DNA from 3 places in the Kineococcus aridisoli genome. Region 2 is predicted to be linked to each of the others. Evidence: riboswitches for the same ligand, from Rfam matches in the RefSeq annotation. Region 2 holds a riboswitch; each other region holds the start of a gene.
What was found. A riboswitch is a leader RNA that binds a small molecule or an ion and turns the genes downstream of it on or off. The one in region 2 is predicted to bind S-adenosylmethionine.
Positions count from the first base shown of each region.

Region 1: it holds a riboswitch for S-adenosylmethionine, as region 2 does, so the genes downstream of both, ACRYM2_RS12820 (MetQ/NlpA family ABC transporter substrate-binding protein) here and ACRYM2_RS04720 (putative leader peptide) in region 2, are expected to answer to the same signal.
Region 3: it holds a riboswitch for S-adenosylmethionine, as region 2 does, so the genes downstream of both, ACRYM2_RS13690 (acyl-CoA dehydrogenase family protein) here and ACRYM2_RS04720 (putative leader peptide) in region 2, are expected to answer to the same signal.

Region 1 is NZ_JBJLSF010000041.1:33,956-39,728, forward strand. Features, by position in the region: gene ACRYM2_RS12795 (purine-cytosine permease family protein) at 1-1,241, shown strand, start outside; gene ACRYM2_RS12800 (OsmC family protein) at 1,261-1,764, opposite strand; gene ACRYM2_RS12805 (DUF7711 family protein) at 1,821-2,435, shown strand; partial or broken gene ACRYM2_RS12810 (DUF1737 domain-containing protein) at 2,432-2,638, shown strand; gene ACRYM2_RS12815 (hypothetical protein) at 2,647-3,042, shown strand; SAM riboswitch class IV at 3,076-3,187, shown strand; gene ACRYM2_RS12820 (MetQ/NlpA family ABC transporter substrate-binding protein) at 3,308-4,264, shown strand; gene ACRYM2_RS12825 (methionine ABC transporter ATP-binding protein) at 4,261-5,283, shown strand; gene ACRYM2_RS12830 (methionine ABC transporter permease) at 5,285-5,773, shown strand, end outside.
Region 2 is NZ_JBJLSF010000010.1:18,990-24,762, reverse strand. Features, by position in the region: gene ACRYM2_RS04730 (LLM class flavin-dependent oxidoreductase) at 1-485, shown strand, start outside; gene ACRYM2_RS04725 (NtaA/DmoA family FMN-dependent monooxygenase) at 482-1,813, shown strand; SAM riboswitch class I at 1,906-1,999, shown strand; gene ACRYM2_RS04720 (putative leader peptide) at 2,006-2,095, shown strand; gene ACRYM2_RS04715 (FAD/NAD(P)-binding protein) at 2,185-4,221, shown strand; gene ACRYM2_RS04710 (amino acid ABC transporter permease) at 4,218-5,204, shown strand; gene ACRYM2_RS04705 (amino acid ABC transporter ATP-binding protein) at 5,201-5,773, shown strand, end outside.
Region 3 is NZ_JBJLSF010000046.1:21,720-27,492, forward strand. Features, by position in the region: gene ACRYM2_RS13685 (AAA family ATPase) at 1-1,599, shown strand, start outside; SAM riboswitch class IV at 1,805-1,915, shown strand; gene ACRYM2_RS13690 (acyl-CoA dehydrogenase family protein) at 1,973-3,268, shown strand; gene ACRYM2_RS13695 (GNAT family N-acetyltransferase) at 3,238-4,260, opposite strand; gene fdxA (ferredoxin) at 4,347-4,673, shown strand; gene dapC (succinyldiaminopimelate transaminase) at 4,675-5,773, shown strand, end outside.

The DNA.
Region 1 (5,773 bases), on a different contig from region 2:
TCGCCACCGCCGGCAAGCGGGGGTCCGCGCCGACGATGACGCTCTCGCGCGCGGCGTTCGGGGTGAACGGCAACCGGCTGCCGTCGCTGGTGTCGTGGCTGCTGACGCTGGGCTGGGAGACCTCGCTGGCCGCGGTCGCGGTGCTGGCGACCGCGACCGTCCTGGACCGCCTCGGCGCGGGCGGCGGGACGGGCACCAAGCTCGTCGCGCTCGTCGTCGTGGTGGTGCTCATCGTGCTGGGCGGCACGCTGGGCTTCAGGGTCATCATGCGCATGCAGCGCTGGATCACCGTCGTCACCGCGGTCCTCACGGTGCTCTACATCGCCTTCGCCGCCGGCTCGATCGACCTGGCCGCGGTGCGCGCGGTGCCGGCCGGTGACGCGGCCGCGGTCGTGGGCGCGCTCGTGCTGGTGATGACGGGGTTCGGGCTGGGCTGGGCCAACGCGGCGGCCGACTACTCCCGCTACCTGCCGCGGGAGGCCTCCAGCGGCGGGGTCGTCCTGTGGACGACGCTGGGCTGCTCGCTGGGACCGGCCGTCCTGCTCGTCTTCGGCGCGCTGATCGCGGGCTCCTCGCAGGACCTCAGCGGGCGGATCGCCGCCGACCCGGTGGGGGCGCTCACCGACATCCTGCCGACGTGGTTCCTCGTCCCCTTCGTCGTCGTCGCCGTCCTCGGCCTGGTCGGCGGCGCAGTCATGGACATCTACTCCTCGGGGCTGGCGCTGCTCAACGTCGGGCTGCGGGTGCCGCGCCCGGTGGCCGTCCTCGTCGACGGCGCCCTCATGGTCGCCGGCGCCGTCTACATCGCCTTCTTCTCCGCGGACTTCCTCACCCCGTTCCAGGGGTTCCTCATCACCCTGGGCGTGCCGATCGCGGCCTGGGCCGGGATCTTCCTGGCCGACCTGTCGCTGCGCAGGGGCGACTACGCCGAGCAGGAGCTGCTCGACCCGCGCGGGCGCTACGGCTCGGTGCGGCTGCTGCCGGTCGCGACCATGGTCGTGGCGACGGCGATCGGCTGGGGCCTGGTGTCGAACTCCGGCGCCGACTGGCTGACCTGGCAGGGCTACCTGCTCGAGCCGCTGGGCCTGGCGAGCTGGGTCGCGCCGGCCGGCGGGGAGGCGGGCTACTGGGACGGCAACTGGGCCTACGCAAGCCTCGGCGTCGTCGTGGCCTTCGCCCTCGGCTTCCTCGCCGTCCTGCTGGGCGGGCGCGGGGCGGTCGCGCGGCAGGAGGGCCGCTGACGCCCCGCGCCCGGGCGGCTCAGGCGCGCTGGACGGTGACCTTCGGCGGGGTCTGCAGCGTCTGGGCGATGACGCAGTAGCGCTCGGCGAGGGAGATCATCTTCGCCTCCGTCGCCTCGTCGGCGTCGGAGCTGAAGTCGAAGACGATCGTGACGTCGGTGATGCCGACGGGCACCTCGCGCGCCACGCCGAGGGTGCCGCGGGCGTCCCAGTGGGCGTCCACGGTCACCGAGGCGTTGCGCAGCTCCACGCCCATCGCCGTGGCCACGCTGCGCAGCGTCACCCCGGCGCAGGCCGCGACGGCCTCGCAGAGCATGTCCGCCGAGCACGCCTCGGTGCCGTCGCCACCGGCGGCCGGGTGCAGCCCGGCGCGGGTGGTGCCGGCGAAGCCGTCGACGGAGACGCCGATCGACTGCCCGTCGAGCACGGCCACGGCGCGGGCCGGGACCAGCGCGCGCGCCGGGTCCTCGCGGTAGGCGTCCTTCAACGGCTTCTGCAGCGCCCTGAGCTCGGTCGAATCCACCGGGCGAGCTTAGGCCCCCGCGCGCCGCACCCCGCAACCTCCGCCAGACTCCCGGCGTGAAGTGGACCACCGCCGTGCGCACGCTGGAGGAGGTCGCGCAGCGCTGCGCGCACGTGAGCGCGCAGCCCGCCGCGATCGTGCCGCTGCGGGTGGTGGAGGCCTGGGTGCACGGCGCGCTGCTGGGCCCGCGCGCCGAGGAGGTGCCCGACGACGGCGGGGTGGCGGTGGCCCTGGTGGCCGACGTGCCCGCCGCCGCGTGCGCGTGGGGCAGCCGGCCCCCCGGCACCGGCCAGTGGCTGGCCGCCTCGGGGCTGGCGCGCAGGCCCGTGAGCCTGGTCCTGCGCCCGGCCGGCGTCCCCGTCGCCAACCACGCCGTGCGGCGGCCGGTGCGCTTCTGGTCGGCCGCGGAGGGGGTCGACGCCGCCGTGCTGGCGGCCGTGCGCGAGGGGGAGGGCGAGCGGCTGCGCCCGCCCGAGCCCGCCCCGGCCGAGCTCGCCGCCCGGCTGGAGGCCGAGCTGGAGCTCGCGCTGGCGCAGCTGCGGCGCACCGGCGCCGACTACGCCGCCCACCGGTGGGACCCGGGGTCGCCGCTGGCGCGCGCCGACGCCCTGTCGGAGGCCGCGCTGGGCTACCTGGAGCTGCTGGACGCCCGGGGTAGGTTGGCGCCGTGAGCGACGCCGACGGCCCCGAGCGCCTCCCCGAGCGGCTGGCGTACCGGCTGCTGACCGGCCCGGACGACCGCTCCTTCTGCGAGAAGGTCTCCAGGGCCCTGGCCGAGGGCTACGTGCTGCACGGCAGCCCGGCGCTGACCAGCGTGGACGGCGCGGTCGTGGCCGCCCAGGCCGTCGTCCTGCCCGCCGCCGCGGCGCGCGCGCTCTGAGCGTGGGCGCGGGCACCGTCGTGCTGCTGCCGCCGCAGCAGGGCGTCGACGCCGACCTCACGCTGCTCGCCGCCAGGCTGCGGGCGGCCGGTCACCGGGTCCTCGTCGTGGACGCCGCGCCCGGCACCGGGCAGGTCGCGCGCCAGCGGCAGGCGCTGCGCGCGCTGGCCGCGCTGCCGGGCGGCCCCGTCCTCGTCGGCCTCGGCGTCGGCGGGCAGGTCGGGCAGTTCCTCGCCGTCCACCGCGCGGTCGCCGGCCTGGTCGGCGACGTGGTGGACCCCGCCGAGCTCGGGCTGCCGGCGCCGCCGGAGGGCGTGCCGGTGCGGTCCCTGCCGCCGGCCGGGCGCGCCGAGCGCACCGCGGCGGTGCTGGACTTCTGCGCCGCGCACGCGGTTTGACAGGGCCGCGCCCGCTGCTTCAAGCTTCTCCCAGGTCATGAGTGACAGCGACAAGCCCTGGCTCGCTGTCCGGCAACCCTCCCCCGTGGCGGGGTGCCCCAGGTGACGACCCGGCCGGACGGATGGCGTCCGGCAAGTGCGGACCACGAGGAGCTGACCGTGCACGGCGAGCGCTGAACCCCTCGCCCCGTCGCGTCCAGCCACCGGTGACCGCCAGGCCACCCCGGCGCAGTCGTGCTGCGCCGTCGAACACCCGGAGAACGCCTTGTCCAGCCCCGCTCCCGCCCTGCCCGACAAGCCGAAGCGTCGCGGTCCCCTCGTCGCCGCCGTCGCGGCCGCCGTCGTCGTGCTGATCGCCGTGGTGGCGATCGTCCTGGCCACCCGCGGCGACGACACCACGACCACCGCCGCCGCGGACGGCGGCAGCGGCGAGACCGTCAAGATCGGAGTCGCGGACAAGTCGCTGGACTACTGGAAGACCTACGTCGACCTCGCGCAGTCGCAGCTCGGCGTGACCGTCGAGCTGGTCAACTTCTCCGACTACAGCCTGCCGAACCCGGCGCTGGCCCAGGGCGAGGTCGACCTGAACCAGTTCCAGCACATCCAGTACCTGGCGAACTACAACGTCACCGCCGGCGACGACATCCAGCCCATCGGCGCGACCGCGATCTACCCGCTGCCGCTGTACTCCACGACCGTCGACGACCCGGCCGCGCTGCCGCAGGGCGCCAAGGTCGCCATCCCCAACGACGCCATCAACGAGGCCCGCGGCCTGCTGGTGCTGCAGTCCGCCGGCCTGCTGACCCTCGCCGGCGGCGGCAACGCCTTCTCCTCGGTCGAGGACATCGAGAGCTCCAAGGTCGAGGTGACCCCGATCGACGCCTCGCAGACCGCGAACGCGCTGCAGAGCGGTTCGGTGGCCGCGGCCATCGTCAACGTGAACTACGCCACCAGCGCCGGGCTGCCCGAGGACGACGTCATCGCCCAGGACGACCCCTCCCAGGCCTCCGCCGCGCCGTACGTCAACATCTTCGCCGCCCGCAAGGAGGACGCGGACGACGAGACGTACCTGGAGCTCGCGCAGCTGTTCCAGGACCCCGCGGTCCAGGAGGTCTTCACGCAGGCCTACCCCAACGCCGTCGTGGAGAACCCCTCGGCCACGGACCTGCAGGCGGACCTGGCCGAGGTCGAGGACGACGCCCGGGCGGCTTCGGGCAAGTGAGCACGCTCGTCTCGCTGGAGAACGTCTCCAAGCGCTACGACCGCCGCGACGGCACGTCCGTCGCGGCGGTCGACGACGTCAGCCTGGAGGTCCGCGAGGGCGAGGTGCTGGCCGTCATCGGGTACTCCGGTGCCGGCAAGTCGACGCTCGTGCGGCTGGTCAACGCCCTGGAGCGGCCGACCTCCGGGACCGTCCGCGTCGGCGGGCAGGACCTGACGGCCCTGTCCGAGCGCGAGCTGCGCCGGGCGCGCTCCAGGATCGGCATGATCTTCCAGCAGTTCAACCTGTTCCGCTCGCGCACCGTCGCCGGCAACGTCGCCTACCCGCTGCGGGTGGCGGGGATGGCCAAGGCGGAGCGCGACGCTCGGACGGCGGAGCTGCTGGACTTCGTCGGCCTGCTCGACCGCGCGCACGCCCACCCCGAGCAGCTGTCCGGCGGGCAGAAGCAGCGCGTCGGCATCGCCCGCGCGCTGGCGACCAACCCCCCGCTGCTGCTGGCGGACGAGGCGACGAGCGCGCTGGACCCGGACACCACCGCCGAGGTGCTCTCGCTGCTGCGCCGGGTGAACACCGAGCTCGGCGTGACCATCGTCGTCATCACCCACGAGATGGACGCGGTGCGGCTGGTCGCCGACCGGGTCGCGGTCATGGAGGCCGGCCGGGTCGTCGAGGTCGGCGACGTCTACGACGTCTTTTCCGACCCGAAGACGCCTGCGGCGCAGCGCTTCGTGCGCAGCGCCACCCACGACCGGCCGTCGGCGGACACGCTGGCGCGGTTGCGCGCCCACCACCCCGGGCGGCTGGTGAGCGTGCGCATCACCGACGAGCCGAAGATCCAGCAGGTCGTCGACGCGGCGTTCCGGGACACCGGCACGAGCGCGGAACTCGTCTACGGCGGTGTCTCGGAGATCCGCGAGCGGCGGACCGGTTCGCTCACCTACGAGCTCAGCGGCACCGCGGTGGACACGGCGCTGGCCGCGCTGCGCAGCGCCGGCGTGCACGCCGAGGAGGAGGTCTGAGATGGGCGGCGACGGTTTCTTCGACGGCTTCCTCGGCACGACCGACGTCTTCCTGACGGCGATCTGGCAGACGCTGTTCATGGCGCTGGTCTCGATCGTCGCGGCGGGCCTGATCGGCCTCGCGCTCGGGATCGCGCTGTACGCGACGCGGCCCGGCAACCTCTTCGGCAACCGCCTGGTGTTCGGGGTGCTGGGGTTCGTGGTGAACCTCGTGCGCCCGATCCCCTTCATCATCTTCCTGGCCGCGATCGGGCCGCTGCAGCGGGCCGTCGTCGGGTCGACGATCGGCACGAACGCGGTGACGTTCGCGATCTCGCTGGCGGCCGCGTTCGCCGTCTCGCGCATCGTCGAGCAGAGCCTGGTGGGCGTCGACCCGGGCGTGGTGGAGGCGGCCCGCGCGGTGGGCGCCTCGCGCACGGCGATCCTCTTCACGGTCGTGGTGCCCGAGGGGCTCGGACCGCTGGTGCTCGGGTACACGTTCATCTTCGTG
Region 2 (5,773 bases):
TCCCGCGGCCGCCGCAGGGCCAGCCGGTCGTGGCGGTGCGGGCGCAGGACCTGCCGGCGGCCGGCGCCGCGGGCGTCGCCGACGTCGTGCTCACCGGCGACGCCGAGGCGCACCGCAGCACGGGCGGCCCGCTGGTCGTCGTCGAGGTCGAGTTCGCGCTCGACACCGAGGCCGCCCCGGCCGACGAGCGGCTGCGGGCCCTGGACGCCGACGCGGCCGCCCCCGCCGGCGGGCGGGTGCGCTGGAGCGGCTCGGGCGAGGCCTTCGCCCGGTTCCTGCAGGAGCTGGCCGGCCGCGTCGACGGGGTGCGCCTGCACGCGGCCGTCCTCGACGAGGACCTGCGCCAGCTGGTGCGCACGACGCTGCCCGCGCTGCGCGTCTCGCGCCTGCTGCAGCCGCCGCCCAGCGGCTCGACGCTGCGCTCCACCCTCGGCCTGCCGCGGCCGGTCAACCAGTTCTCCACCCTCTCCGGGAGCCAGGCGTGAGCACCGCACCCACCGACGACCTGCGCCACCCCGACGCCACCGTCCACTTCGGGGTGTTCTTCCAGGGGGTCAACCACGGGACCATCTGGTCGGACCCGCGCAGCGGTTCCCAGCTGCACCACTCCACGTTCGTTCAGCTGGCCCGCACCGCCGAGCGGGGCCTGTTCGACGCGTTCTTCCTCGGGGAGGGGCTGCGGCTGCGCGAGCAGCGCGGGCGCCTGCACGACCTCGACGTCGTCGGCCGCCCCGACGCGCTCACCGAGCTGGCGACCCTGGCGGGCCTGACCGAGCGCATCGGCCTGGTCGCCACCCAGAACACCACCTACAACGACCCCGCGGACCTGGCGCGGCGGCTGGCCTCGCTCGACGTGCTCTCCGGCGGCCGGGCCGCCTGGAACGTCGTGACGACCGACAACGCCTGGACGGGCGAGAACTTCCGCCGCGGCGGGTACCTGGACCACGCCGACCGCTACGAGCGCGCCGAGCGCTTCGTCGCCCTGGCCCGCCGGGTCTGGGACAGCTGGGACGGTGCGGGGTTCTCCCCGGTGCGCGCCGACGACGCCTTCTTCGACGTGGAGATCTCCCCCACGGTGCCGCGCAGCCCGCAGGGGCACCCGGTGGTGTTCCAGGCCGGGGACTCCCCCGCCGGCCGCGACTTCGCGGCGCGCTCGGCGGACGTGGTCTTCTCCCGGCACGGCACCCACCACGCCGACGCCCTCGCCTTCGCCGACGACCTGCGCCGGCGTGTCGTGGCCGCCGGCCGCCCCGAGGACGACGTCCTCGTGCTGCCCGGCACCCAGATCGTGCTCGCCGACACCGAGGCCGAGGCCGAGGAGAAGGCGCGCTGGGTGGTGGAGAACCAGGTGACCCCCGCGACCGCCCTGTCGCTGGTCGGGCAGGTCTGGGGCGAGGACCTCTCCGGCTACGACCCGGACGGGCCGCTGCCCGCGCACGACCCGGTCATCAGCGGCATCGACGGGACCCGCGGCGCCGCCCGGCAGGGGCACGACCCGCGCGAGATCGCCCGGCACTGGCGCGCCGTCGCGGAGGAGAACAAGTTCTCGCTGCGCGAGCTGGTCATCCACAACTCCTCCGAGCGGGGTTTCTCGGGAACCCCGTCGCAGGTGGCCGACGAGCTGACGCGCTGGGTCCGCACGGGCGCCAGCAGCGGGTTCAACGTCTCCCCGTACCTGGTGCCGAGCGGGCTCGACGAGATCGTCGACCAGCTCGTGCCCGCGCTGCAGGAGCGCGGCGCGTACCCCGCCGAGTACGTCGGGACGACGCTGCGCGAGCACCTGGGGCTGCGGCCCCCGCTCACCCGGCGCTGACCCGGCGCCGACCCGGCGCCGACCCGACACCCGGAGCACGCTGCCCCGCAACGGCTCTGGCGCAGCGCGCTCCAGGTGCGGTAGGTTTCCACCATCCATCCAGAGCGGCCGAGAGACCTGGCTCGACGACGCCGCAGCAACCCCCCGGAACTCCGGGTGCGGGTGCTCCCGCCAGGCCGATGGGAGCAGGACATGCGCAGCACCGACACCGGCACGCCCCTCGTCCGGCGCCGTCACGTGGACCTCGGGCGGTTGAGCTCCGCCACCTGTCCGGGTCGCTGACCAGCGTCCGCCGCGGCGGGAGGCACGCGCCTCCCGGAACCCCCGGACGTCCCCCGCGTCGCCGACGCGCGCACCCCAGGAGCCCACCCGTGCCCACCGGGAACACCACCGGAAGCCCTGCCGGAGAACTCACCGACGAACCGACCGAGGACCTCACCGGGGACCCCGCCGCCGTGCGCAGCCTCTGCGTCGTCGGCGCCGGGCCGCGGACCCTCGGCCTGCTGCAGCGCCTCGGCGCCCGCGCGGCCCTGTCGGGCACCGCGCTGGACGTCCACGTCGCCGACCCGTTCGACTCCGGCGCCGGCCGCGTCTGGCGGCGGGAGCAGGAACCCCTGCTGTGGATGAACTCGCGGGCGGCGGACATCACCGTCCTGCCCGACGACAGCGTCACCGGCCTGACCGGCCGGGTGGCGACCGGGCCGTCGCTGCACGGCTGGGTCGAGGAGCACCGCTCGCGACTGGCGGCCGAGGCGGCCGCCGCGGGCGACGACCTGCTGCACCGGGAGGTGCTCGCGGTCCACGAGGGTTCCTTCGTCTCCCGGCGGCTGGCCAGCCGCTACCTGCACTGGGCCTGGGAGCGCACGCTCGCCGGCCTGCCGCCCGCGGTGCGCGTGCACCGGCACCCGCACGCCGCCCTCGACGTGCGCGACGGGGTGGACGGCCGGCAGCTGGTGCACCTGGACGGGCGCGAGCGAGCGCTGGCCGTCGACACCGTCCTGCTGGTGCAGGGCCACCTGGACGTGCGCCCCGGCCCGCGCGAGCGCAGGCTGCGCACGTTCGCCGACGTCCACGGGCTCGCCTACGTGCCGCCCGGGTACACCGGCGACCTGGACCTGGACGTCCTGCCCGCGGGTGCGGACGTCGCCGTGGTGGGCATGGGCCTGGCGTTCGTCGACCTCGTGGTCCGCCTCACCGAGGGCCGCGGCGGGCGCTTCGCCGAACGCGCCGACGGGTCCCTGGACTACCTGCCCAGCGGGCGGGAACCCGTGCTGCACGCAGGGTCGCGGCGCGATGTGCCGTACCGCTCGAAGATCGGCTACCCGGCGCCCGCCGACCTCGGGCTGCCGCGGTACTACACGGTCGAGGCGGCCACCGCCCTGCGCCCGGACGCGGCGCTGGACCTGCGGGCCGACCTGTGGCCGCTGGTGGTCAAGGAGCTCGCCGGGGCGCACTACCGGCAGTTGTTCCACGCCCACCCCGAGCGCACCCGGGGAGCGGCCGCCGGGTTCGACGCGCGGTTCTCCCGCGCCCCCTGGGGCAGCGGCCAGGCCGACGAGCTGGTCGCCCGCGCGGTCCCCGACCCCGCGGACCGCTTCGACGTCGGCGCGCTCGACCGCCCCCTCGACGGCTGGTGGGGCACCTCCGGCGAGGAGGTGCACGCGCGGGTGCTGGAGCACCTGGAGGCCGACCGCGCCCGGCGCAGCGACCCGCGGCACTCCCCCGACGCGGCGGTCGTCGGTGCCCTGCTGTCGGCGTACGTCGTCACCGCCCGCCTGCACGCGGCGGGCCGGCTGGACGCCCGCTCCAGCGCCGTGGACCTCGACGGGTGGTGGCACGGCTTCTTCAGCCACGTCGCGTCCGGCCCCCCGCCGCAGCGCCTGCGCCAGCTGGCGGCGCTGGCCCGGGCCGGGCTGCTGCGCTTCGTCGGCGCCGACGTGCACGTCAGCGCCGACGCGGACGCGGGTGCGTTCGTCGTGACCTCCGGCAGCGGCCCGCACGTGCTGCACGCCCGCGCCCTGGTGGAGGCCCGGTTGCCGCAGCCGGACCTGGAGCGGGCCTCCGACGCGCTGCTGACCCGGTTGCGCGAGCGCGGCGAGGTCCGCGCCCACGAGCTGCAGCAGCAGGGGGCGAGGCTCTCCGACGGCCGGCTCGTGGTCGACGGCGAGGGCCGGCTCGTGCACGCCGACGGCACGGTGCACCCGCGCCGGTTCGCCACCGGCGCCTGGGTGAGCGGGGAGGCCGCCGCAGCGGCGTTCGCCCGCCCCGGCACGGACGCACCGCTCTTCCGCCACCACGACCGGCTCGCCGCCCGCCTGCTCGCGTCCGCCAGCGCGGCCAGCAGCCCTCCCACCACCACCACCCCCGGCTTGCAGCCGGCCGATCCCCCCGGAGGTCGCGAGGGATGACCCCGCCCACGAGCACCCCGCCGCAGGTCGGCGCGGCCGCCGCCGGGACGCCCGGCGCACCCGGTGCACCGCGGGCGGCGGAGCCGGTCAAGGTGCTGCCGGCGCGCCACCCCTGGCGCTGGGCGGCGACGGCCGTCGTCGCGGTGCTGGCCGCGATGGCCGTCAACGCCCTGGTGACGAACCCGGCCTGGGACTGGCCGACCGTGGGGCAGTTCCTCTTCTCGGCGACCATCCTGGAGTCGCTGTGGCTGACCGTCCGCCTCACGCTCGCCGGGACCGCCATCGGCCTGGTGCTCGGCACCGTGCTGGCGCTGATGCGGATGTCGGCGAACCCGCTGCTGAGGGGCGTCAGCTTCGCCTACGTCAGCGTCTTCCGCTCCGTGCCCCTCATCCTGCAGCTGCTGTTCTGGTACAACCTGGCGATCCTCTACGACCGGATCGGGTTCGGCGTCCCCTTCGGCCCGCAGTTCTGGACGGTCTCCACCCAGGACCTCGTCGGCCCCGTCACCGCGGCCTTCCTCGGCCTGGGCCTGCACCAGGCGGCCTACTTCGCCGAGATCGTGCGCTCGGGGTTCCTCGCCGTCGACCCCGGGCAGCGGGAGGCCGCCGCCGCGCTGGGCATCCCCCGCGCCCGGCAGTTCCGGCGCATCCAGCTGCCGCAGGCGCTGCGCGTCATCGTCCCGACCACGGGCAACGAGGTGATCGGCCTGCTGAAGGGGACCTCGGTGGTCTACGTCATGGCGCTGCCCGAGCTCTTCTACCAGGTGCAGGTCGTCTACAACCGCACCGGCCAGGTGATCCCGCTGCTGCTGGTGGCTGCGGTGTGGTACTTCGCCCTGACGACCGCGCTCTCGGCCCTGCAGTGGCTCGTGGAGCGCCACTACGGCCGCGGCAGCACCCGCGAGGACCGGCGGCCAGCGCTGCTGCGGGCGCTGCGCTCCGTGCGGGCCGGCCGCGGCCACCGGGCGGAGGTGGCCCGGTGAGCACCACCGCGAGCTCCCCCGGTGCGGGCGCGGCGAGCGCGCCCCCGCAGCCCGTCGTGCGCCTGCAGGGCGTGCACAAGCGCTTCGGCGCCCTGCACGTGCTGCGCGGCGTGGACCTCACCGTGCAGGCCGGCACCGTCACCGTCGTCCTGGGCTCCTCGGGGTCCGGCAAGTCCACGCTGCTGCGCACCGTCAACCACCTCGAGAAGGTGGACGCCGGCCTCGTCGAGGTCAACGGCGAGCTCATCGGATACCGGCGCGCCGGCCGGCACCTGCGCGAGCTGCACGAGCGCGAGGTGCTGCGCCAGCGCTCGGGCATCGGGTTCGTCTTCCAGGGCTTCAACCTCTTCCCGCACCTGACGGTGCTGGAGAACGTCACCGAGGCGCCCCTGTCGGCCCAGCGCCGCCGCCGCAGCGAGGTGCTGCCCAAGGCGCGGGCGCTGCTGGAGCGGGTCGGGCTGGCCGACAAGGCCGACGAGTACCCCCGTCGGCTGTCCGGCGGGCAGCAGCAGCGCGTGGCCATCGCCCGCGCGCTGGCCCTGGAACCCTCGCTGGTGCTCTTCGACGAA
Region 3 (5,773 bases), on a different contig from region 2:
GGCCTCGACCCCGTCAAGGAGGAGGTCGAGCGCAGCCTCGACCTGTTCCTGGGCGCCCGCACCTTCCGCCGCCAGATGGGTGGCCGGCCGCGGCGGGGGCTGCTGTTCGAGGGCGTGCCCGGCACCGGCAAGACGCACCTGGCCAAGGCCATGGCCCGCGAGGCCGGGGTGCCGTTCCTCTTCGTGTCCGCGACCAGCTTCCAGTCCATGTGGTACGGCGCGACGGCCCGCAAGCTGCGCTCCTACTTCCGCGCGCTGCGCAAGGCCGCCCGCCGCGAGGGCGGTGCCATCGGCTTCATCGAGGAGATCGACGCCATCGCGGCCTCCCGCGGCCAGATGAGCGCCGCGACCGCCGTCTCCTCCGCCGCCGCGCCCGGCGCGGTCGCCTGCGGCGGCCTGGAGGGCCTGGCGATGGGCACCGCGCAGCAGCCGGCCGGGCTGCGCACCGAGCGCCTGGCCAGCAGCGAGGGCGCGAGCGGCGTCGTCAACGAGCTCCTCGTGCAGATGCAGTCCTTCGACGAGCCCACCGGCTCCGAGCACCTGCTCGGCTGGTGCGTGGACCTGGCCAACCGGTTCCTGCCCGAGCACCGGCGGCTGCGGCGACCGGTCGGCGAGCCCGTCGAGGTCCTCGTCATCGCCGCCACCAACCGCGCCGACGCCCTCGACCCGGCGCTGCTGCGCCCCGGCCGCTTCGACCGCCGCCTCGTCTTCGGCCTGCCCGACAAGGCCGGCCGCCGCCAGCTGCTGGACCACTTCCTGGCCCGCAAGGCGCACGAGGACGAGCTCGACGACCCCGAGCGCCGCGACGCGCTCGCCGGGATCACCAACGGCTACAGCCCCGTCAGGATCGAGAACCTCCTCGACGAGGCGCTCGTCAACGCGGTGCGCCGCGAGGCCGACGGCATGAGCTGGGCCGACGTCGAGCACGCCCGGCTGGTGACCGAGGTGGGGCTGGGCCAGCCCGTCGGCTACACCGAGCACGAGGCCCGGCTCATCGCCACCCACGAGGCCGGGCACGCGGCGGTCGCCTGGCTGGTCGCCCCGCACCGGCGCCTGGAGGTCCTCACCATCGTCAAGCGCGCCCAGGCCCTCGGCCTGCTCGCCCACGGCGACGCCGAGGACGTCTACACCCGCTCGCGCACCGAGCTCGCCGGCATGATCGACATCGCCTTCGGCGGCCAGGTCGCCGAGGAGCTGTTCTTCGGCGACGTGTCCACCGGCCCGGCCGGCGACCTGCAGTCGGCGACGTCGGTGGCCGCGCAGATGGTCGGCGCGGCGGGCATGGCCGGCACGCTGGTGTCCTTCGCGGCCGTGCAGCAGGGCGCCCTCGCCGACGGCAACCTCGTCTCCCGGGTGCTCGGGGACGCCGAGGGCCGCCGCATGGTGGAGAACCTGCTCAGCGAGCGCAAGGAGTCCGTGCGCGAGCTGCTGGGGCGCAACCGCCACCTGGTCGCCGCGCTGCGCGACGCGCTGCTGGAGCGCCACGAGCTCATCGGCTCCGAGATCACCGACGTCCTCGAGGGTGCCCGGAGCGCCCACGAGCAGCCCCCGCGGGTCGTCGACCTGCGCGAGGGCGCGGCGGTGCGCGAGCGGGGCTGACGCGCTCGCCGCGGGCGTGGGCAGGAGGGGAGCCACGCCCGCGGCGCAGGAGCGGCGCCCGCCGGGGGGACGGGTGCCGCCGCGGGGACGGAGGGGGGCCGGGACGGGGGACCGGGGACGGGGGAGCGGGAGGGTGCAGGGGTGCTCGCGGGGGGTCGCGGGCACCCCTGGACCGCGGCCCCCCGCGCGTGGTTGGCTGGCGCCAGGTCATGAGCGCCAGCGCCAAGCCCCGGCTCGCTGGCCGGCAACCCTCCTCGTCGTGGGGTGCCCCGGGTGATGACCTGACCTGGTGCTGACGCACGGGTAAGGACGAGCGAGCGCACGACCACTCCCGGGCCGACGCACCGCCGCGTCCACGACCAGGAGGAACCCCGTGAGCACCACCCTCGACGACCCCGCCCGCACGAGCGCCGCCGACCGGCTGGCCGCGGTCCGCGCCCGCCTCGCCCCCGTCCTGCGGGAGGTGGCCGCCGGGACGGTGGCCCGCGAGCAGGACCACGAACTGCCCTTCGCCGCCGTCCGCGCCCTGCTCGAGGCGGGCCTCGGCCGGCTGCGCCTGCCCGTCGCCGAGGGCGGGGACGGCCTGGACCTCGTGCAGCTGGCCGAGGTGCTCGTCGACGTCGCCGAGGCCGACTCGAACCTGCCGCAGGTCTTCCGCGGCCACGTCGCCTGGGTCGAGCAGGTCCTGTCGCTGCCCGCCGGGGAGCACCGCGCGCGCTGGACCGCGCGCATCGCGGCGGGCGAGCTCGTCGGCAACGCCTGGAGCGAGGTCGGCGACGGGGTCACCGGGGAGCAGCAGACGGTGGTCACCGAGCGCGACGGGCGCACCCTCGTCAGCGGGCGCAAGTACTACACGACCGGGACGATCTTCGCGGACTGGACCGACGCCACCGCCCGGCGCGCGCTGCCCGACGGCTCGCACGAGGTCGTCACCGTGCTCGTGCCGGTCGGGGCCCCCGGCGCCGTCGTCTCCGACGACTGGGACGGCTTCGGCCAGCAGCTCACCGGCACCGGCACCCTCGTGCTCGACGACGTCGAGGTCGACCCCGCCGACGTGGCGCCCTTCACCGACCGCTTCCGCTACCAGACCGCGCTCTACCAGCTGGTGCTGCTCGCCGTGCAGGCCGGCATCGCCGCCGCCGTCGAGCGCGACACCGCCGCCCAGGTGCGCGCCCGCACCCGCACCTACACCCACGGCCTGGCGCCGCTGGTGCGCCACGACGCGCAGGTCCTCTCGGTCGCCGGGGAGATCTCCTCGATCGCCTTCACCGCCCACGCCCTGGTGCGCGCGGCCGCGCAGGCCGTCCAGGGCGCCGCGGACACCGCGCACCTGCGCGACGGCGAGGCGGACCGCGCCGCCAACGTCGAGGCGGAGATCCGCACCGCCCAGGCGCAGGTCGTGCTCTCCGGGAGCGTGCCCCGCGCGGCGACGCTGCTGTTCGACACCCTCGGGGCCTCCGGCACCAGCCGCGCGCGCGACCTGGACCGGCACTGGCGCAACTCCCGGACCGTCGCCTCGCACAACCCGGTCGTCTACAAGCAGCGCATCGTCGGCGACTGGTCCGTCAACGGCACCGAGCCGCCGTTCGTGTGGGACATCGGCACCCACGCCTCGGTCGACCCGGCGGCGGTGCGCGCTCAGGAGGGCGCGGAGGGCGCCACCCGGTAGTGGTACGCGTGGTGCGCCGCGAAGCCCGCGCGCTCGTACAGCGCGCGGGCCGCGGCGTTGCCCTCGGCGACCTGCAGGTACGTCGAGACCGCCCCCCGGGCCCGGGCCCAGTCGGCGACCTCGGCCAGCAGCCGGCGGGCCAGCCCGCGGCGGCGGTGCTCCGGGACGGTCTCCACCGCGGTGATCCCGGCCCAGCCCGGTGACAGCGACCCGCGGGCGACCGCCACCGTCCGCGGCCCGTCGAGGACCCGCACGAAGACCTGCTCGTCGGCCGAGACGAGCACGCGGCGGCCGGCCGGCGGGACCTCGGGGGCGCCCTGGTAGTGGTAGGCGCCCAGCCACGCCTCGTCGGGCGCGGCGCCCGCGGCGGTGCGCAGCCCCGGCGGCAGCGGCACCTCGGCGGCACCGGGCAGGTCGTCGGTGGCCGCCGTCAGCACCAGCGTCGGGGTCCGCACGCTCCAGCCGCGCCCGGCGAGCTGCCCGGCCAGCTCGCCGCCCTCCCCGGGGGCGCCCACCGGGTGCGGGACCGCGACCAGCGGCACCAGCCCCCGCTCGCGGTAGAAGCGCTCAACCGCCTCGAGCGCGGCGGGCAGCGGCACCCCCGGCGAGCCGACCGCCAGCGCGGAGTTGGCCCGGCCGGTGAAGCCGTCCGCGGCCCGCAGCCGCCAGCGCCCCAGGTCGGCGCGCTCCAGCGGCCGCCAGTGCTCGGCCATCACCAGCTCCAGGTCGTCGACGCCGACGGCCTCGTGCGGGCGGCCGCGGCGCACCGGCGGCGGGGGCACCGCCTTGGCGGCGAGCACGTCCGCGCGCGCGACGAGGACCTCCCCGCGCCGGGTGGCCACCCGCAGCGCGTGCTCGTCGGCGGCCAGCAGCTCGCCGAGGGCGTCCGCCGCCGAGCCGTCGGGCAGGCGGTGGCGCACCACGACGCGCGCGCCGACGACCAGCTCGTGCTCGCGGCGCACGTGCACCGGACCCGGTGGGACCTGCGACACGTGACCTCCAGCTGTAGCGGTGCCGACCGTCCGCGATACTAGGGAGGGCGTCCGGCCGCCCGTCTGCCGGAGGAGGAGGACAACCCGTGACCTACGTCATCGCGCAGCCCTGCGTCGACGTCAAGGACAAGGCCTGCATCGAAGAGTGCCCCGTGGACTGCATCTACGAGGGCAAGCGCTCGCTGTACATCCACCCCGACGAGTGCGTGGACTGCGGGGCGTGCGAGCCGGTCTGCCCGGTGGAGGCCATCTACTACGAGGACGACGTCCCCGAGCAGTGGTCGGCGTTCACCGCCGCCAACGTGGAGTTCTTCGACACCGTCGGCTCGCCCGGCGGTGCGGCGAAGATGGGCGTCATCGACGCCGACCACGCCGTCGTGAGCGCGGTCCCGCCGCAGGGCGAGGGTTCCTGAGGTGACGACGCCCGCACCCGCCGCCGCACCGCGCCGGCGGGTCGGCGCGTCGCTGCCGGACTTCCCCTGGGACTCCCTGGCGGCGGCCAAGGCCACCGCCGCGGCCCACCCCGGCGGGATCGTCGACCTGTCGGTGGGCACCCCCGTGGACCCCACCCCGCAGGTCGTCCAGGAGGCCCTGCGCGCGGCGGCCGACGCGCCCGGCTACCCGCAGACCTGGGGCACCGCCCCGCTGCGCGAGAGCGTCGCCGCCTGGTTCGCCCGCCGCCGCGGCGTGCCGGACCTGGACCCCGACGGGGTGCTGCCCACCGTCGGCTCCAAGGAGCTCGTCGCGTGGCTGCCGCTCCAGCTCGGCCTGGGGCCGGGGGACGTGGTGGCCCACCCCGCGGTGGCCTACCCGACCTACGACGTCGGGGCCCGGCTGGCCGGCGCCGTCCCGCTGCCCGCCGACACCGTCGAGCAGCTGGACGCCGCGTGGGAGGCGGGGGCCCGGGTGCGGCTGCTGTGGCTGAACTCCCCGTCCAACCCCACCGGCGAGGTGCTCGGCCTCGGGCAGCTGCGCGCGCTGGTCACCTGGGCGCGCGAGCGCGACGTCGTCGTGGCCAGCGACGAGTGCTACGCCGAGCTGGGCTGGGACGAGCCCCACGACGCCGCCCGCGGCGGGCTGGTGCCCTCGGTGCTGGACCCGCGCGTGTGCGACGGGGACCACACCGGGCTGCTCGTGGCGTACTCCACCTCCAAGCAGTCCAACCTCGCCGGCTACCGCGCGGCCTTCGCCGCCGGCGACCCCGCGCTGGTGCGCGAGCTGCTGGAGGTGCGCAAGCACGCCGGGACGATCGTGCCGTGGCCGGTGCAGGCCGCGCTGCGGGCGGCGCTGTCCGACGACGCCCACGTCGACGCCCAGCGCGAGCGCTACCGCGCCCGCCGGCAGGTGCTGCGCCCCGCGCTGGAGGCCGCCGGCTTCCGGGTGAGCTCCGCCGCCGGGCTCTACCTGTGGAGCACCCGCGACGAGGGCGCGCGCGCCACGGTGGACGCCCTCGCCGCGCGGGGGGTCCTCGTCGCGCCGGGGGACTTCTACGGGGCGGCCGGCGCGCGGCACG